One region of the Comamonas sp. MYb396 genome, then DNA from elsewhere that is predicted to be linked to it. Evidence: riboswitches for the same ligand, from Rfam matches in the RefSeq annotation. Region 1 holds a riboswitch; the other holds the start of a gene.
What was found. Region 1 has a riboswitch for cobalamin ahead of WH265_RS19695 (ABC transporter substrate-binding protein). Riboswitches for the same ligand answer to the same signal wherever they lie in the genome.
Positions count from the first base shown of each region.

Region 2: linked by a shared signal. The riboswitch ahead of WH265_RS13410 (TonB-dependent receptor domain-containing protein) and the one ahead of WH265_RS19695 (ABC transporter substrate-binding protein) in region 1 are both predicted to bind cobalamin.

Region 1 covers NZ_JBBGYU010000009.1:137,062-144,666, forward strand. Annotated here, with positions in the region: gene atpA (F0F1 ATP synthase subunit alpha) at 1-240, shown strand, start outside; gene atpG (F0F1 ATP synthase subunit gamma) at 259-1,131, shown strand; gene atpD (F0F1 ATP synthase subunit beta) at 1,166-2,569, shown strand; gene WH265_RS19685 (F0F1 ATP synthase subunit epsilon) at 2,641-3,057, shown strand; gene WH265_RS19690 (GNAT family N-acetyltransferase) at 3,109-3,657, opposite strand; cobalamin riboswitch at 3,704-3,928, shown strand; gene WH265_RS19695 (ABC transporter substrate-binding protein) at 4,191-5,213, shown strand; gene WH265_RS19700 (FecCD family ABC transporter permease) at 5,238-6,308, shown strand; gene WH265_RS19705 (ABC transporter ATP-binding protein) at 6,305-7,108, shown strand; gene WH265_RS19710 (pseudoazurin) at 7,121-7,570, shown strand; gene WH265_RS19715 (OprD family outer membrane porin) at 7,603-7,605, shown strand, end outside.
Region 2 covers NZ_JBBGYU010000005.1:176,897-184,501, forward strand. Annotated here, with positions in the region: gene hemN (oxygen-independent coproporphyrinogen III oxidase) at 1-469, shown strand, start outside; gene WH265_RS13395 (sulfite exporter TauE/SafE family protein) at 486-1,307, opposite strand; gene WH265_RS13400 (cell division protein ZapA) at 1,755-2,174, opposite strand; gene WH265_RS13405 (hypothetical protein) at 2,174-2,389, opposite strand; cobalamin riboswitch at 2,429-2,673, shown strand; gene WH265_RS13410 (TonB-dependent receptor domain-containing protein) at 2,758-4,659, shown strand; gene WH265_RS13415 (cobyrinate a,c-diamide synthase) at 4,682-6,103, shown strand; gene WH265_RS13420 (bifunctional adenosylcobinamide kinase/adenosylcobinamide-phosphate guanylyltransferase) at 6,114-6,701, shown strand; gene WH265_RS13425 (ABC transporter substrate-binding protein) at 6,713-7,605, shown strand, end outside.

The DNA of each region.
Region 1 (7,605 bases):
TACAGCCCTCTGCCTGTCGCTCTGATGGCTTCGTCGCTGTTTGCCGTGAACAAGGGTTTCATGGACGACATCGAAGTCAAGAAGGTTCTGTCCTTTGAATCGGGTCTGCACCAGTTCCTCAAGACCAGCTACGGCGCCTTGGTGGACCGTCTGAACGAGAAGAAGGCTTTCGACAAGGAAGGCAAGGACGAAGCTGAACTGACTGCAGCCATCACTGCATTCAAGAAGTCCTTCGCTTAATCCGGTCGAGGAGTCATCATGGCAGCAGGCAAGGAAATACGCGGCAAGATCAAATCGGTGGAAAACACCAAGAAGATCACCAAGGCCATGGAAATGGTTGCCGCATCCAAAATGCGCAAGGCGCAGGAGCGGATGCAGGCAGCCCGTCCATACAGCGAGAAGATTCGCGCAATTGCAGCTCACCTGAGCCAGGCAAACCCCGAATATGTCCACCCCTTCATGGTGTCGAACGACGTCAAGAAGGTGGGCGTGATCGTGGTGACGACTGACAAGGGCCTGTGCGGCGGCATGAACACCAATGTGCTGCGTGCCGTGACGAACAAGCTCAAGGAACTGCAATCTGCGGGTGTCAGCACGGAAGCCGTGGCCATTGGCAGCAAGGGTCTGGGCTTTCTGACGCGCGTCGGTGTCAAGGTGGTGGCCAACGCTACCGCCCTGGGCGATACGCCGCATCTGGATGCGCTGATCGGCCCGGCCAAGGTTTTGCTCGACCAGTACGCTGAGGGCAAGCTGAGCGCGGTCTATTTGTGCTACACCAAGTTCATCAATACGATGAAGCAGGACTCGGTTGTGGAGCAGTTGCTGCCCCTGTCGCAAGAAGCGATCCAGGGCTCGGCACCGGCTGCATCCCACGGCTGGGACTATATCTACGAGCCCGATGCGCAAAGTGTGATCGACGAGCTGCTCGTGCGTTATGCGGAGTCGCTGATCTATTCGGCCGTTGCAGACAACATGGCTTCCGAGCAGTCTGCACGCATGGTGGCCATGAAGGCCGCTACCGACAACGCCGGCAACGTCATCAACGAGTTGAAGCTGATCTACAACAAGACGCGTCAGGCTGCGATTACGACCGAGTTGTCGGAAATCGTCGCAGGCGCCGCGGCTGTGTAATACAGCTCGACTGAAATCAATATTGGAGCAACAAATGGCTCAAGTACAAGGCAAGATTGTTCAATGTATCGGTGCGGTGGTGGACGTTGAGTTCCCCCATGGCAGCGTGCCTAACGTGTATGACGCACTGAAGCTCGAAGGCACCGCCCTGACGCTGGAAGTGCAGCAGCAGCTGGGCGACGGCGTGGTGCGTACCATTGCGCTGGGCTCGTCGGACGGTATCAAGCGTGGCCTGATGGTCACCAACACCGGCAAGGCGATCACCGTGCCCGTGGGCAAGGCAACCCTTGGCCGCATCATGGACGTGCTGGGTAACCCCATCGACGAACGCGGTCCTGTGGACCAGGCGCTGACCGCTTCCATCCACCGCAAGGCGCCCGCTTATGACGAGCTGGCCCCTGCACAGGAACTGCTGGAAACCGGCATCAAGGTGATTGACCTGGTGTGCCCGTTCGCCAAGGGCGGTAAGGTCGGTCTGTTCGGTGGTGCCGGTGTGGGCAAGACCGTGAACATGATGGAGCTCATCAACAACATCGCCAAGGCGCACAGCGGTCTGTCCGTGTTCGCCGGCGTGGGTGAGCGTACCCGTGAAGGTAACGACTTCTACCACGAAATGTCGGACGCCGGTGTGGTGAACCAGGAGTCGCTCAACGACTCGAAGGTTGCCATGGTGTACGGCCAGATGAACGAGCCACCAGGAAACCGTCTGCGCGTTGCGCTGACCGGCCTGACCATGGCTGAAGCGTTCCGTGACGAAGGCAAGGACGTGCTGTTCTTCGTGGACAACATCTACCGCTACACGCTGGCCGGTACCGAAGTGTCCGCGCTGCTGGGCCGTATGCCTTCGGCCGTGGGCTACCAGCCTACGCTGGCCGAAGAAATGGGCCGTCTGCAAGAGCGTATCACCTCGACCAAGGTGGGTTCGATCACCTCGATCCAGGCCGTCTACGTGCCAGCGGACGATTACACCGATCCATCGCCAGCAACGACCTTCGCTCACTTGGACTCCACCGTGGCGCTGTCGCGTGACATCGCTTCGCTGGGTATCTACCCTGCGGTGGACCCACTGGCTTCGACCAGCCGCCAGCTGGACCCCCAAGTGGTGGGTGAAGAGCACTACTCGGTAGCCCGCCAAGTGCAGGGTACCCTGCAGCGCTACACCGAACTGCGCGACATCATTGCGATTCTGGGTATGGACGAACTGGCTCCCGAAGACAAGCTCGTCGTGGCCCGCGCTCGCAAGATCCAGCGTTTCCTGTCGCAGCCTTTCCACGTTGCTGAAGTGTTCACGGGCGCTCCAGGCAAGTACGTGCCGCTGTCGGAAACCATCCGCGGCTTCAAGATGATCGTCAACGGCGAGTGCGACCACCTGCCCGAGCAAGCCTTCTACATGGTTGGCACGATCGACGAAGCCATCGAGAAGGCGAAGAAGATCTAAGCTTTGCAGAACGGGCTGCAGCACGCAGCCCTGCTCGCGAACTAGTTTCTTTTTCACTCTGAGGATCAAAGATGAACACCTTCCACGTTGATGTGGTCAGTGCTGAAGAATCCATCTTCTCCGGCGAAGCCCGCTTTGTGGCTTTGCCTGGTGAAATGGGCGAACTCGGTATCTACGCCCGCCACACGCCGTTGATCACCCGCATCAAGCCGGGTTCGGTGCGCATTGAGAAGGCCGACGGCGGCGAAGAGTTCATCTTCGTGGCTGGTGGCATTCTCGAAGTGCAACCCGACTGCGTGACCGTGCTGTCCGACACCGCTGTGCGCGGCAAGGACCTGGACGAGCAAAAAGCGGTTGAAGCCAAGCAAAAGGCTGAAGAAGCCCTCAAGAACGCCAAGGGCGAGCTTGACCTGGCCAAGGCCCAATCCGAGCTGTCCGTCATGGCCGCCCAGATTGCCGCCCTGCAAAAATACCGCAAGAAGCGCTGATCCGCTGTTTGCGCAACTGCCACAGGAAAACCACCGCATGCGGTGGTTTTTTTACGTCCGTAGCGGATGGGTCGGAGTGGAGCTGGTCTGCAGCACCTGCTGCATATGGAGGGTTTGCCACAGCGGGTCGGCATCCTGGTGCAGGCTGACAAAGCCCTGGCGCTGCCAAAAGGCCTGTGCGCCCGGCAAAAAAGGATGCGTGTGCAGGTAGAGCCGCTGCACACCCTGCTGCAGCGCCCGCTGCCGCAGCTGCGCGAACAGTTCGCCAGCCAGGCCTTGGCGGCGCCAGGCCGGGTCCACATACAGGCGCACCACCTCGGCGGTGCCTGCGCTGGGCACCGCCAGGTGGGCAAAGCGCCCGTCATAGGCGCGGTAGGCGATGCTGCCGATGATGCGGTCGCCCTGCCAGGCCGCCAGCATGCAGCCGCCGGGCGGTGCATAGACCGAGGCAAAGTCGCGCAGATCGGCCTGCGGTGTGCTGGTATCGACCCGATCGCCAAACATGGCCTGGCGCGCCGCCTGCAAAAAGGCTGCCACCGGCGCGAGATGGTCAACGCGGCGGATGCCGTATGCGCTGGGTGTAGTGGGTGGGTGGTTCATGGCCATCAAACGGCCTGCAGCTTAGCATGCAGGCGCTGTAAATCGGCTACAGTACAGCCACTTTGGTTTCGCAAGAACATGCGCACGGCAGGGTGCCGGGGCATGAGGGAATCCAGGGAGCGCGAGCCGGCAGCCAGCGCCCCAAACGGAACTGCCCCCGCAACTGTAGGCCGCGAGCAGGCCATCCATGCGCCACTGAACTGCGGTTCGGGAAGGCGATGGTCTGCGCAGACCGGCCAGTCAGGAGACCTGCCAAGGTTATGCATTCACAAGCCACTGGCAAGCCCCCGGTTTGCACAGAGAAACAGGCATGCCACCGGTTGTGCGCGCTGCAAGGCGAACGACGCAAACGCCGCTGCGGCAAACCCATTCATGGCGGATGTGCGTGTGTTTTGATCATGACCGGCGGGGTGTCCGGGCGGTGAGCAGCGTCTCGTCTGCGCAAGGCTGTCCTGGCTCCACCGGGCAGCAGCCCGCACCGGATCGGCTCGCACGGCCCGCATGCCCAGCCTCTACCTGGAGAGACGATTCCGATGCCTGTTCGCCGTTTTGCGCTGCCTGCCCTGTTGGCTGCCTGTGTATTCATGCCGCTGTCCGCCTGGGCCGCCCCTTATCCGATGCAGCTGCACAACTGCGGCTACGAGGTCTCTCTCAAGCAGGCGCCCGCCTCGGTCGTCACCATCGGCCAGGCCGGCACCGAGATGCTGTATGCGCTGGGTCTGGGCGACAAGCTGGTGGGCACCTCGCTGTGGTTCAATGCCGTGCTGCCCCAGTTCAAGGCCATCAATGACAAGGTGCCACGCCTGGCGGACAACGACCCGAGCTTTGAGTCGGTGATCGGCAAACGCCCGGCGCTGGTGGTGTCGCAGTTCGAGTGGATGGTCGGCAAGGACGGCGTCGTGGGCACGCGCGAGCAGTTCCATGACCTGGGCATTGCCACCTATGCGATGCCCTCCGACTGCGAAGGCAAGAACAACCTCAAGGGCGCCGATGGCACCCGCACCGCGGCCTACGATGTGCAGGCGCTCTACAAGAGCATCACCCAACTGGCGCAGCTCTTTGATGTGCAGCCCCAGGGTGAGCGCCTGGTCAAGGACCTGCGCGAGCGCCAGGCCAAGGCGGTCGCCAAGGTCCAGGCCGCGCAGCAGCCCCATCTGACGGCTGCGCTGTGGTTCTCCAGCGCCGATCTGGCCATCGACCCCTACATGGCGGGCAAGAACGGGGTTGCCGGCTACATGCTGCAGACCTTGGGCCTGCGCAATATCGTCGACTCGTCCGAAGAGTGGCCCACCGTGGGTTGGGAAACCATTGCCAAGGCCAATCCATCGATCCTGGTGATCGCCCGCATGGACCGCCGCCGCTTCCCTGCGGACGACTACCAAAAGAAGCTCGAGTTTCTGAAGCAGGACCCGGTCACCCAGCACATGGATGCCGTCAAGAACAACCGCATCGTCATTGTCGATGCCGATGCGCTGCAAGGCTCGATCCGCTTGGTCGATGGCATGGAGCAGATCAGCGATGCGGTACGCAAGCTCGGCCCGGCGGCCGCGCGTTGATCAGCCGCTGATGCAAGGCCTTGCATGATGGTGGCAACGGCATCAGCGCGCCCATCGGCGCTGCGCAGGCCGCTGCATGGGGCCGCCTGGTGCCTGGGCGCGGCACTGGCGCTGCTGCTGAGCGTGGCGCTGGGCATCGCCGTTGGCGAGACGGCGCTGTCGCCCAGCCTGGTGCTGCAGGTGCTGGCCAACAAGCTGGCAGGTGCCAGCTATGCCATCGATCCCATCAGCCAGGGCATTGTTTGGAACTACCGCCTGCCCCGGGCGCTGGTGGCGGCCAGCTGCGGCGCTGGCCTGGCGGTCTCGGGCGTCATTTTGCAATCGCTGCTGCGCAATGCGCTGGCCGAGCCCTATTTGCTCGGCATCTCGGCCGGGGCCTCCACCGGCGCAGTGCTGGTGACTGTCGTCGGCATTGGTGCGGGCGCCATATCGATGACCGTGGGCGCCTTTTTTGGCGCGCTCTGCGCGTTTGCACTGGTGGCCCTGCTGGCCCATGCCGCCGGCAGCGGTGGCCTGCGCAACAGCGGCCAGATTGTGCTGGCCGGCATTGCCGGCTCGCAGCTGTTCAATGCACTGACCTCGCTGATCATCACCAAGTCGGGCAGCGCCGAGCAGGCCCGGGGCATCATGTTCTGGCTGCTGGGCAGCCTGAGCGGCGTGCGCTGGCCCGATACCGTGCTGACGGCCTGCATCGCGATCACCGGCCTGCTGCTGTGCCTGCTGCATACGCGCGCGCTCGATGCCTTCAGCTTTGGCAGCGAATCGGCGGCCGCGCTGGGCGTGCCGGTGCGCCGGGTGCAACTGGTGCTGCTGCTGGCCGCTGCGCTGATGACGGCCGTCATGGTCTCCATCGTCGGCGCGATCGGCTTTGTTGGCCTGGTCATTCCGCATGCCGCGCGCATGCTGGTCGGCGTCAGCCACGGCCGCCTGGTGCCCGCCAGCGCGATGATGGGTGCGGTGTTTCTGATCGCCGCCGATGTGCTCTCGCGCACCCTGATCCGGGGCCAGGTGCTGCCGATTGGCGTGATCACCGCCCTGGTCGGCGCGCCAGTATTTGCCTGCATTCTGCTCAAAAGCCAGCGGAGGCGCGGATGACGGCGGAACCGGTAACCGCTGCGGATCAGCCGGTGTTGCAGGCCTGCGCGCTGGGCCTGCGCCTGCAAGGCCGGCCGGTTGTCGAGCAGGTCAGCTTGCCGGTGCAGCGCCAGGAGATGCTGGGCTTGATTGGCCCCAATGGCTCGGGCAAGTCTAGCCTGCTGCGCTTGCTGGCCGGTGTGATCCGGCCCAACGAGGGCCAGGTGCTGCTGCAGGGCCAGCCGCTGCACAAGATGGGGCGCCGCGCCATTGCGCGCGAGCTGGCCCTGGTGGCGCAGATGGCCGAGACGCAGGATGCCATCAGCGTTGAAGACGCGGTGGCGCTGGGGCGCACGCCCTGGCTCTCGGCGCTGCAGCCTTTTGCCGCGCAGGACTGGGAGGCCGTGCAGCAGGCCCTCGATGCCGTGGGCATGGCGGACCGCCGCCACAGCGCCTGGCACAGCCTCTCGGGTGGCGAGCGCCAGCGTGTGCACATCGCACGCGCGCTGGCGCAGCAGCCCGGTGTGCTGCTGCTCGATGAGCCCTGCAACCACCTCGATATCCACCAGCAGCTGTCGCTGATGGCCTTGATCCGCAGCCTGCCCGTCACCAAGGTCGTGGCCCTGCATGACCTGAACCAGGCGCTGGCCTGCGACCGGCTGGCCGTCATGCAGCAAGGCCGGCTCGTCGCACTGGGCCGGCCCGAGCAGGTGCTTGATACCGCGCTGCTGGCGCAGGTTTTTCGCGTCGAGGCCAGCGCGCTGGTCGACCCCTGGGACGGCAGCCGCGTGCTGCGTTTTCGTCCGCTTTCTTCTTCCTGACTGTGAGCCGATATGCCCACCCTGAACCACCGAACCTGGCTACCTGTTGTGTTGAGCGCCTTGCTGTGCAGCCAGGCGGCCGCCGAGACTTTTGAAGTCAAGATGCGCAACCGCAGTGCCACCGGTCCGATGACCTATGAACCCGAGTTCCTGCAGATCAAGCCGGGCGACAAGATCAAGTTCCTGGCCAGCAGCAGCGGGCACGACGCGGTCAGCATCCCGGGCATGGCGCCCGCTGGTGCCAAGCCCTTCAAGGGCAAGATCAACGAGGAGATCGAGGTCAGCTTTGATGCCCCGGGCCTCTATGGCGTGCAGTGCCTGCCCCATTACGCGATGGGCATGGTGATGCTGGTGCAGGTGGGCGATGCGCCGCTGCCCGGCCTGCAGGTACCTGCCGAGGTGCCCGAGCGCGCGCAGCAGCGCTTCAAGGACATCGTCAGCCGCGCCTCGGTGCCGCGCTGAACCGCTATCGCAATTTTGGGCAACACCAGACAATG
Region 2 (7,605 bases), on a different contig from region 1:
CCAAGGGCGCCTGCACCGCAACTTTCAGGGCTACAGCACCCAGCCCGATTGCGATCTGCTGGCGCTGGGCGTGTCGGCCATCGGCCGCATTGGCGCGACCTACAGCCAGAATGCCAAGACCCTGGAGGAGTACTACGACCTGATCGACCAGGGTCAGATCCCCGTGGTGCGGGGCCTGGCATTGACGCGCGATGACCTGCTGCGCCGCGCGGTGATCATGGGCCTGATGTGCCAGGGGAGCCTGGCGATTGAATCGCTGGAGCAGGCCTGGCTGATTGATTTTGCGCAGTACTTTGCCGCCGAGCTGGCCCAGCTGCGCGAGCTGCAGGAGCAAGGCCTGGTGCAGCTGAGCGACGAGGCGATCAATGTGACCGAGCTGGGTTGGTACTTTGTGCGCGGCGTGGCCATGGTGTTCGACAAGAACCTGCAGGCCGACCGCAACCGGGCGCGCTTCTCGCGGATTATCTAGCCCGCTCTGGCAAGTCTCAGCCCTGCCAGGCCGCCAGGCTCTTGTAGAGCATGTACGCGGCCAGGCACAGCAAGATGCCGCCAAAGATCTTCTTGAGCTGGCCCACCGGCAGCCGGTGCGCGGCACGGGCGCCCAGCGGCGCCGTCAGCACGCTGCAGGTGGCAATGGCGGCCAGGCCGGGCAGCCAGATATAGCCCAGCGAATGCGGTGGCAGGCCCTGCAGGTGCAGGCCAGCCACCATGAAGCCGATGACATTGGTGACCGCAATTGGAAAACCCAGTGCCGAGCTGGTGGCCACCGCGTTGTGCATCGGCACGCTGCACCAGGTCATGAAAGGCACGCTGATGAAGGCGCCACCGGCGCCCACCAGGCCCGAGAGGCAGCCGATCACGCCGCCAGCGGCCACCTGGCCGGCCGTGCCCGGCATGGCGCGCATGGCCTTGCTGTTGGGCTTGCGGAACATGCGCAGTGCCGAGTAACCAATGAACAGGCCAAAAAACAAACCCAGGTAGCTGCCCTTGAGCACCGCAAAAATGCCCAGGCTGGCCAGCAGGCCGCCCAGCACAATGCCCGGGGCCAGGCGTTTGACAAGGTCCCAGCGCACGGCGCCATGCTGGTGGTGGGCGCGCACGCTGGACATCGAGGTGAAGACGATGGTCGCCATCGAGGTGGCAATCGCCATCTTGATCGCCAGCTCCGGCGCCACGCCCTGGGTGCCCAGGATGTAGGTGATAAAGGGCACCAGCACCATGCCGCCGCCAATGCCCAGCAGGCCCGCCAGAAATCCGCCGATCAGGCCCAGAAACGACAGCGGCAGCAAAACAAGAGGATCAGTCATGGCGCGCAGTAAAAAGGCCACCTGAAACAGGTGGCCTGAAACCCCGCTGTCGCGGAGAGGAGAAGACAGGTTGGGCAGCCTGCCCGAAAAAATCAGGTGTTCGCAGCGGATCCACTGGACCGTCATCCTGAACCGGGGGTTCAGGTGGGCAAGGGCAACCTATCGTTGGGTTCATCTGACGCGAGACGATCACGCTCAATAGGTGATGTACCAAGCCCGTGCTCGTAGAGCATTGGTTCAAGGAACTATAAAGTCCAGCAGGGCTGCGAACGCCTCCATTGTAATCGCTCGCGCCTGCTGCACCCACCAAAACTGCATGCCAATGTGCCTGGATTGGTCAAAAAAGATAGCTGGCTAGCTATATTGAGTAATGGAAAAGGTGGTATTTTGTGCGGAGGCATTGCATGGGGCGGCAATCTGGTGTTGGCGCCAGCTTGCCGCCAGGCCTCAGGCGCTGGTGTCCAGGGTTTCGGCAGCCTTGGCAGGGGCGGGCGCCAGTGCGGCGTCCAGCCTTTGCATGACAGACTGCAGGCGGGGTTCGTCCCAGTCGAGGCTGGCCTGGCCGCCGGCAGCGGGCTGGGCTTGGGCCTCGGCCATCGCGGCAGACTGGGCAGCGGCCTGTGCCTGCAACGCGTCCGCCGTCTGGCTGAGCTGGCTGTTCTGCACCTGCAAATCCAGCAGATCAAAGGCGACATTGAGGGCAGCCAGCACGGCGATGCGCTCGCGGCCACGGATCTTGCCCGCGTCGCGGATACCGCTCATGGCCTCATCGACATGCTTGACGGCGGCCAGCAGACGTGCTTCCTGGCCTTCGGGGCAGCCCAGCATATAGCTTTGCTGCATGATGTGTACTTCCAGCTGTTTCATCATTCGTCCTGGTCAAAGGTCTTGGGCAGGCGTTCGATCAGTGCATCCACGCGGGCGCGGGCCGCTGTCAGGCGCGATTGGAGGGAGTCGCGCTCCTGGGTCAGGGTGGTGACTTGCTCTTGCAATTGGGCGTGGGCGCGTTGCAAAGCCTCATGACGGCTCAGCAGTGCCTCCACCCGCTCAAGCATCAGATCCATAGAAGGCGTAGTGGCCATAGAGAGACAGTCTTCTTAAGTGCGCAATGGGTTTAACGCTAAAATTGTACCCGTTGGTGCTCGCCCCAGTGGTTCACATGGGGGCAGTTCAACGGGAAGCAGGAGCGCTGCTTGTGCCCTACAAGCCTTACGCAACCTGCGCTGCCCCCGCAACGGTAAGCGATGGTTGGCTTTTGCGCCATCCACAGCCACCACTATGCCACTGAATACCTTGAACAAGTGTTTGGGAAGGCGTGTGCTGTGTCATCGCCAGCCCGGATACCGGCCAACAATAGTGGAGGCGCGCGGCTGAGGCCTTGCTGCGGCCTCCGTGTTCCCCATTGCCGGCGGGGAGGCTGGCGCGGGGTGGTTCATCACCAACTCAGTGCATGTTTTCCTCTGCTTTTTCGACACGCCGCTGCGCGCGTCCCGCGCTTGCGCCCCGCTCGGGCACCCTCCATTCCCCCCGTTTTTTGGCCTTGGCCATCGCATCGGCGTTGCCCCTGTTGGCGCTGCCAGCACAGGCGCAGCAGGCTCCAGCCGCCCAGGAAACAGAGGGTAAAAACCTGCAAGAGATGGTGGTGACCGCCAACCGCATCGAGCAGCCGCTCTCCGATCTGGTGGCCGATATGTCCATCATTGATGCGCAGACCATCGAGCGCCAGGGCCCGGGCAGCGTGGCCGATGTGCTCGCGCGCGTTCCGGGCATCCAGATTTCGCGCAACGGCGGGCCGGGCACGACGACCAGCGTGTTCATGCGCGGCGCCGATTCACGCTTTACCGCGGTCTATGTCGACGGCGTGCGCATGGATTCGCAATCGACCGGCGGCGCCTCCTGGCAGTCGATTCCGCTGGCGCTGATCGACCGCATCGAAGTGCTGCGTGGCCCGGCCGCTGCCGTCTACGGCTCGGACGCGATGGGCGGCGTGGTGCAGATCTTCACCAAGAAGGGTGAGGGCGGCGTGCCCCAGCCCTATGTGGGCCTGGGCTTTGGCAACCGGGGCACGTTCACGGCCGAGGCAGGTATCTCCGGCAGCGCCGAGGGCTGGGATTACGCGCTGGGCCTGAACCGCTCGCAGACCGATGGCTTCAATGCCCGTACGGTCGCCACCGCCAACCCGGACAAGGACGACTACCGCAGCAATGCGGTCAGCGGCCGCCTGGGCTACCAGATCAATCGCCAGCACCGGCTGGAGGCCACCTTGCTGGCCAGCGATGTGAACTCGGGCTATGACAGCAGCCTGTCCGAGGACGACCGCAGCCTCAACAAGATGTATGCGCTGGGCCTGAACTGGCAGGCGCAGTGGACCGAGCACTACAGCACCAAGCTGCAGTTCAGCCAGTCGCGCGACTACTACGAGACCCGGCCCTCGCCCTACCAGACGGACACGCGCCTGCACAATTACCTGTTCCAAAATACATGGCGCCTGGGCGTCCACACCTTGACGGCCGCGCTGGAGCGGCGTGACGACGCACTGACCAATGGCGGCGTTGACCGCGACCGCCACCAGAATGCGCTGGCGCTGGGCTATGGCCTGAACACCGGCCCGCACACGGTGCAGCTGAACCTGCGCCGCGATGACGACAGCGAGTTTGGCGGTAAGACCACTGGCAGCGCCGCCTATGGCTATACCTTTGCAACGAACTGGCGCGCCACCGCGACCGTGGGCACGGCTTTTCGCGCGCCCACGCTCTACCAGCGCTTTAGCGAATACGGCGACGCATCGCTGCAGCCCGAGAAAAGCCGCAATGCCGAGCTGGGCCTGCGCTGGGCGCAGGGTGCCGACAGCTTCTCGGCCACGGCCTACCGCAACCGGGTCACCAACCTGATCAACTTCTCGTCGCCCGGCAGTTGCGACAGCGAATTTGGCTGCTATGCCAACGTGGGCAAGGCACGCCTGGAAGGCATTACCCTGGCGGCCACGACCAAGCTGGGCGCCTTCAACCTGCACGGCTCGGTCGACTTCCAGAACCCGCGCGATACCGAAAACGACAAGCTGCTGGCGCGCCGCGCCAAGCGCTATGCCACCCTGGGCGCCGAGACCCGTGCCGCCGGTTGGACCTGGGCTGCCGATCTGCAGACCAGCGCCAAGCGCTTTGACAATGCCGCCAACACCAATGTGCTGGGCGGCTACACCTTGTTCAACCTGTCGGCGCAGACCGAGATCGTCAAGGATGTGAACCTGATCGCCCGGATCAACAACCTGACCGACAAGCGCTACCAGACCGCACGCACCTATGCCACCGAAGGGCGCAGCGTGTATGTGGGTGTGAAGTGGATGCCGCGCTGAGCGCAGAGGGGATAAGCCAGCCATGACAGAGACGAAGGTTCAGGACCGCCCAACAGCCGCTTGCGTGGCCCTGCTGATTGCGGCGCCCGCATCCGGCCAGGGCAAGACCACGGTGACGGCAGCCTTGGCGCGCCTGCATGCCCGCCAGGGCCGGCGGGTGCAGGTGTTCAAATGCGGCCCGGATTTTCTCGATCCGCAGTGGCTGCGCCTGGCCAGCGGCCAGCCGGTGCATGCGCTGGACCGCTGGATGAACGGCGAAGCCGATGTGCGCGCACGCCTGTTCCAGGCCGCGCAAAGCAACGATATGCTGCTGATCGAAGGCGTGATGGGCCTGTTCGACGGTGCCAACAGCGCGGCCGAGCTGGCCAAGTCGCTGGGCATCTCCGCCGTGGTGGTGGTGGATGCATCGGCCATGGCCGCCACCTTTGGCGCCATTGCCCATGGCCTGCAGCACTATGACCCGGGTCTGCAGCTGGCCGGCGTGCTGGCCAACCGCGTGGCCACCGCCCACCATGGTGAGATGCTGCGCAGCGGCCTGCGCGATGCGGCACTGTGGCTGGGCGCGATGAACCAGGTGAGCCTCGATGCTGCGAAACCGCGCGCCAACCTGCTGCCCGAGCGCCATCTGGGCCTGGTGGCAGCCCATGAACTGCACGACGCTGCCGAGCGCCTGGATGCCGCCGCCGATGTGCTGGCGCAAACGCCGCTGGGCCAGCTGAGCTGGCAGGAGTGGCAGCAGCGCTGGACGGTGGCCTTTACCGCGCCTGCTGCTGCCGCCCCGGTGCCCGCCTGGCTGGCCGGGCGGCGCATTGCCGTCGCCCGCGATGCCGCTTTCAGCTTTATCTACACCGCCAATCTGGAATGCCTGCAGGCCATGGGTGCCGAGCTGGCCTTTTTCTCGCCGATTGCCGGCGACCGCCTGCCCGCCTGCGATGCGCTGTGGCTGCCGGGTGGCTACCCGGAGCTGCATCTGCCGGCGCTCAAGGCCAATGCCGGCCTGCAGCTCGATCTGCAGGCGCACCTGGAACAGCGCAAGCTCGTCTGGGCCGAATGCGGCGGCATGGTGGCACTGGCCGAGGGCCTGACCGACCTGGACAGCCGCTGGCACAGCTTGTGGGGCTTGCTGCCAGCGCAGGCCGTCATGCAGCAGCGCCTGGCGGGTCTGGGCATGCAGCAGCTGCTGACGCCCTGGGGCATGCTGCGCGGCCATACCTTTCACTACTCCAAGCTGCAGAGCGAGGCCCTGGAAGTGGCACGCAGCAGCCGCCCGGGCCAGGCGGCCGACAGCGGCAAGGGCGAAGCCGTCTACCAGCAGGGCAGCATCCATGCGAGCTATTTCCATGCCTGGTTCCCCTCGTGCCCGCAGGCGGTGGCCGCCTTGCTGGGGGTGGACATGCCGGTGGTCGATCCGCAGGCCTGGCATACCGAGGCACTGAACGCCTAAGATGCGCGGCATGGATGACTCTCTTTTCCACGTTGATGGCGCGCCGCTGAAATTGCTGCTGCTGGGCGGGCAGAAATCGGGCAAATCGCGCCAGGCCGAGCTGCTGGCGCGTGCCTGGCTGCAGGCCGGTGCCGGTCGCAGCGCCAGCCTGGTCGCCACCGGCACCGCGTATGACGCCGAGATGCAGCAGCGCATTGCGCGCCACCAGCGAGACCGCCGCGCCCGCGTGCCGCAACTGGCCACCGTGGAGGCGCCGCGCGACGTGGCCCAGCAGCTGCTGGCGAGCAGCCGGCCCGAACACCTGCTGGTGGTCGACTGCCTGACCCTGTGGCTCACCAACTGGTTGATGCCGATGGAGCCCTCACCGCTTGAGCCTGCGCAGACCTGGCAGGCCCAGTGCGATGCCTTTATCGCAGCCCTGCAGTCCGCCACTGGCCCCATCATTCTGGTCAGCAATGAGATTGGCCTGGGCGTTATTCCTATGGGCCGTGAGGTGCGCGCCTTTGTCGATGCGCTGGGTCTGCTGAACCAGCAAGCGGCAGCGGCCTGCAACCGCGTACAACTGATGGCGGCGGGCTTGCCGCTGCAGATGAAATGATGGCTTTGTTGATGGCTCCCCCATCCTTTCTGCGGAAAACGCTGGCCTGGGTAGCGCTGATGCTCGCATTGCCGATGGCCCAAGCGGCACCGTCTGCCAGTGTGGATGAACTGCGCCTGCAACCCTTTGCCAACGCGCCGGTCTGGAAGGACCAGGACCTGGTCAGGCCCGCGGCCATCGTCGATGACCGGGGCCGCAAGGTCCAGTTGGCGCAAGCGCCGCAGCGCATCGTGAGCCTCTTGCCATCGCTGACCGAGAGCACCTGCGCGCTCGGTTTGTGCGAACGCCTGGTGGGGGTGGACCGCTATTCGGACTGGCCTGCCTCGGTCAAGAAGCTGCCGGTGGTAGGCGGCGGGCTGGACCCGAGCGTGGAATCGGTCGTGGCGCTCAAGCCCGATGTGGTGCTGCTGTCCGATGCCTCCAAGGCGGCGGAACGCTTGCAGGCGCTGGGCCTGAAGGTGGTGGCGCTCGATGTGAAGTCCAAGGCCGATATCCACCGCGTGCTGGGCACCCTGGGCCAGCTCTTGGGCGTGCCCCAGGCGCAGGGCGCTGACCGGGTCTGGCGCGCGCTGGAGTCGGGCATTGATGCGGTGGTGCGCGGGCTGCCCGAGCGCACGCGCCATACCCGGGTCTACTTTGAGGTGAGCCGCGGCCCTTATGCGGCCGGCCCCCAGTCCTTTATTGGCGAGACCCTGACCCAGCTGGGCGTGGACAATGTGGTGCCCGCTGAGCTGGGCCCGTTTCCCCGGTTGAGCCCCGAGTTTTTGCTGCGCGCCCAGCCCGATGTGATCATGCTGGGCAACCGCAGCATGCAGGCTGCTACCAGCTACCCGGGCTGGAACAACCTCCAGGCCGTCAAGGCGGGCAGGGTCTGCGTGTTCAGCGATGAAGAGTCGTATGCGAT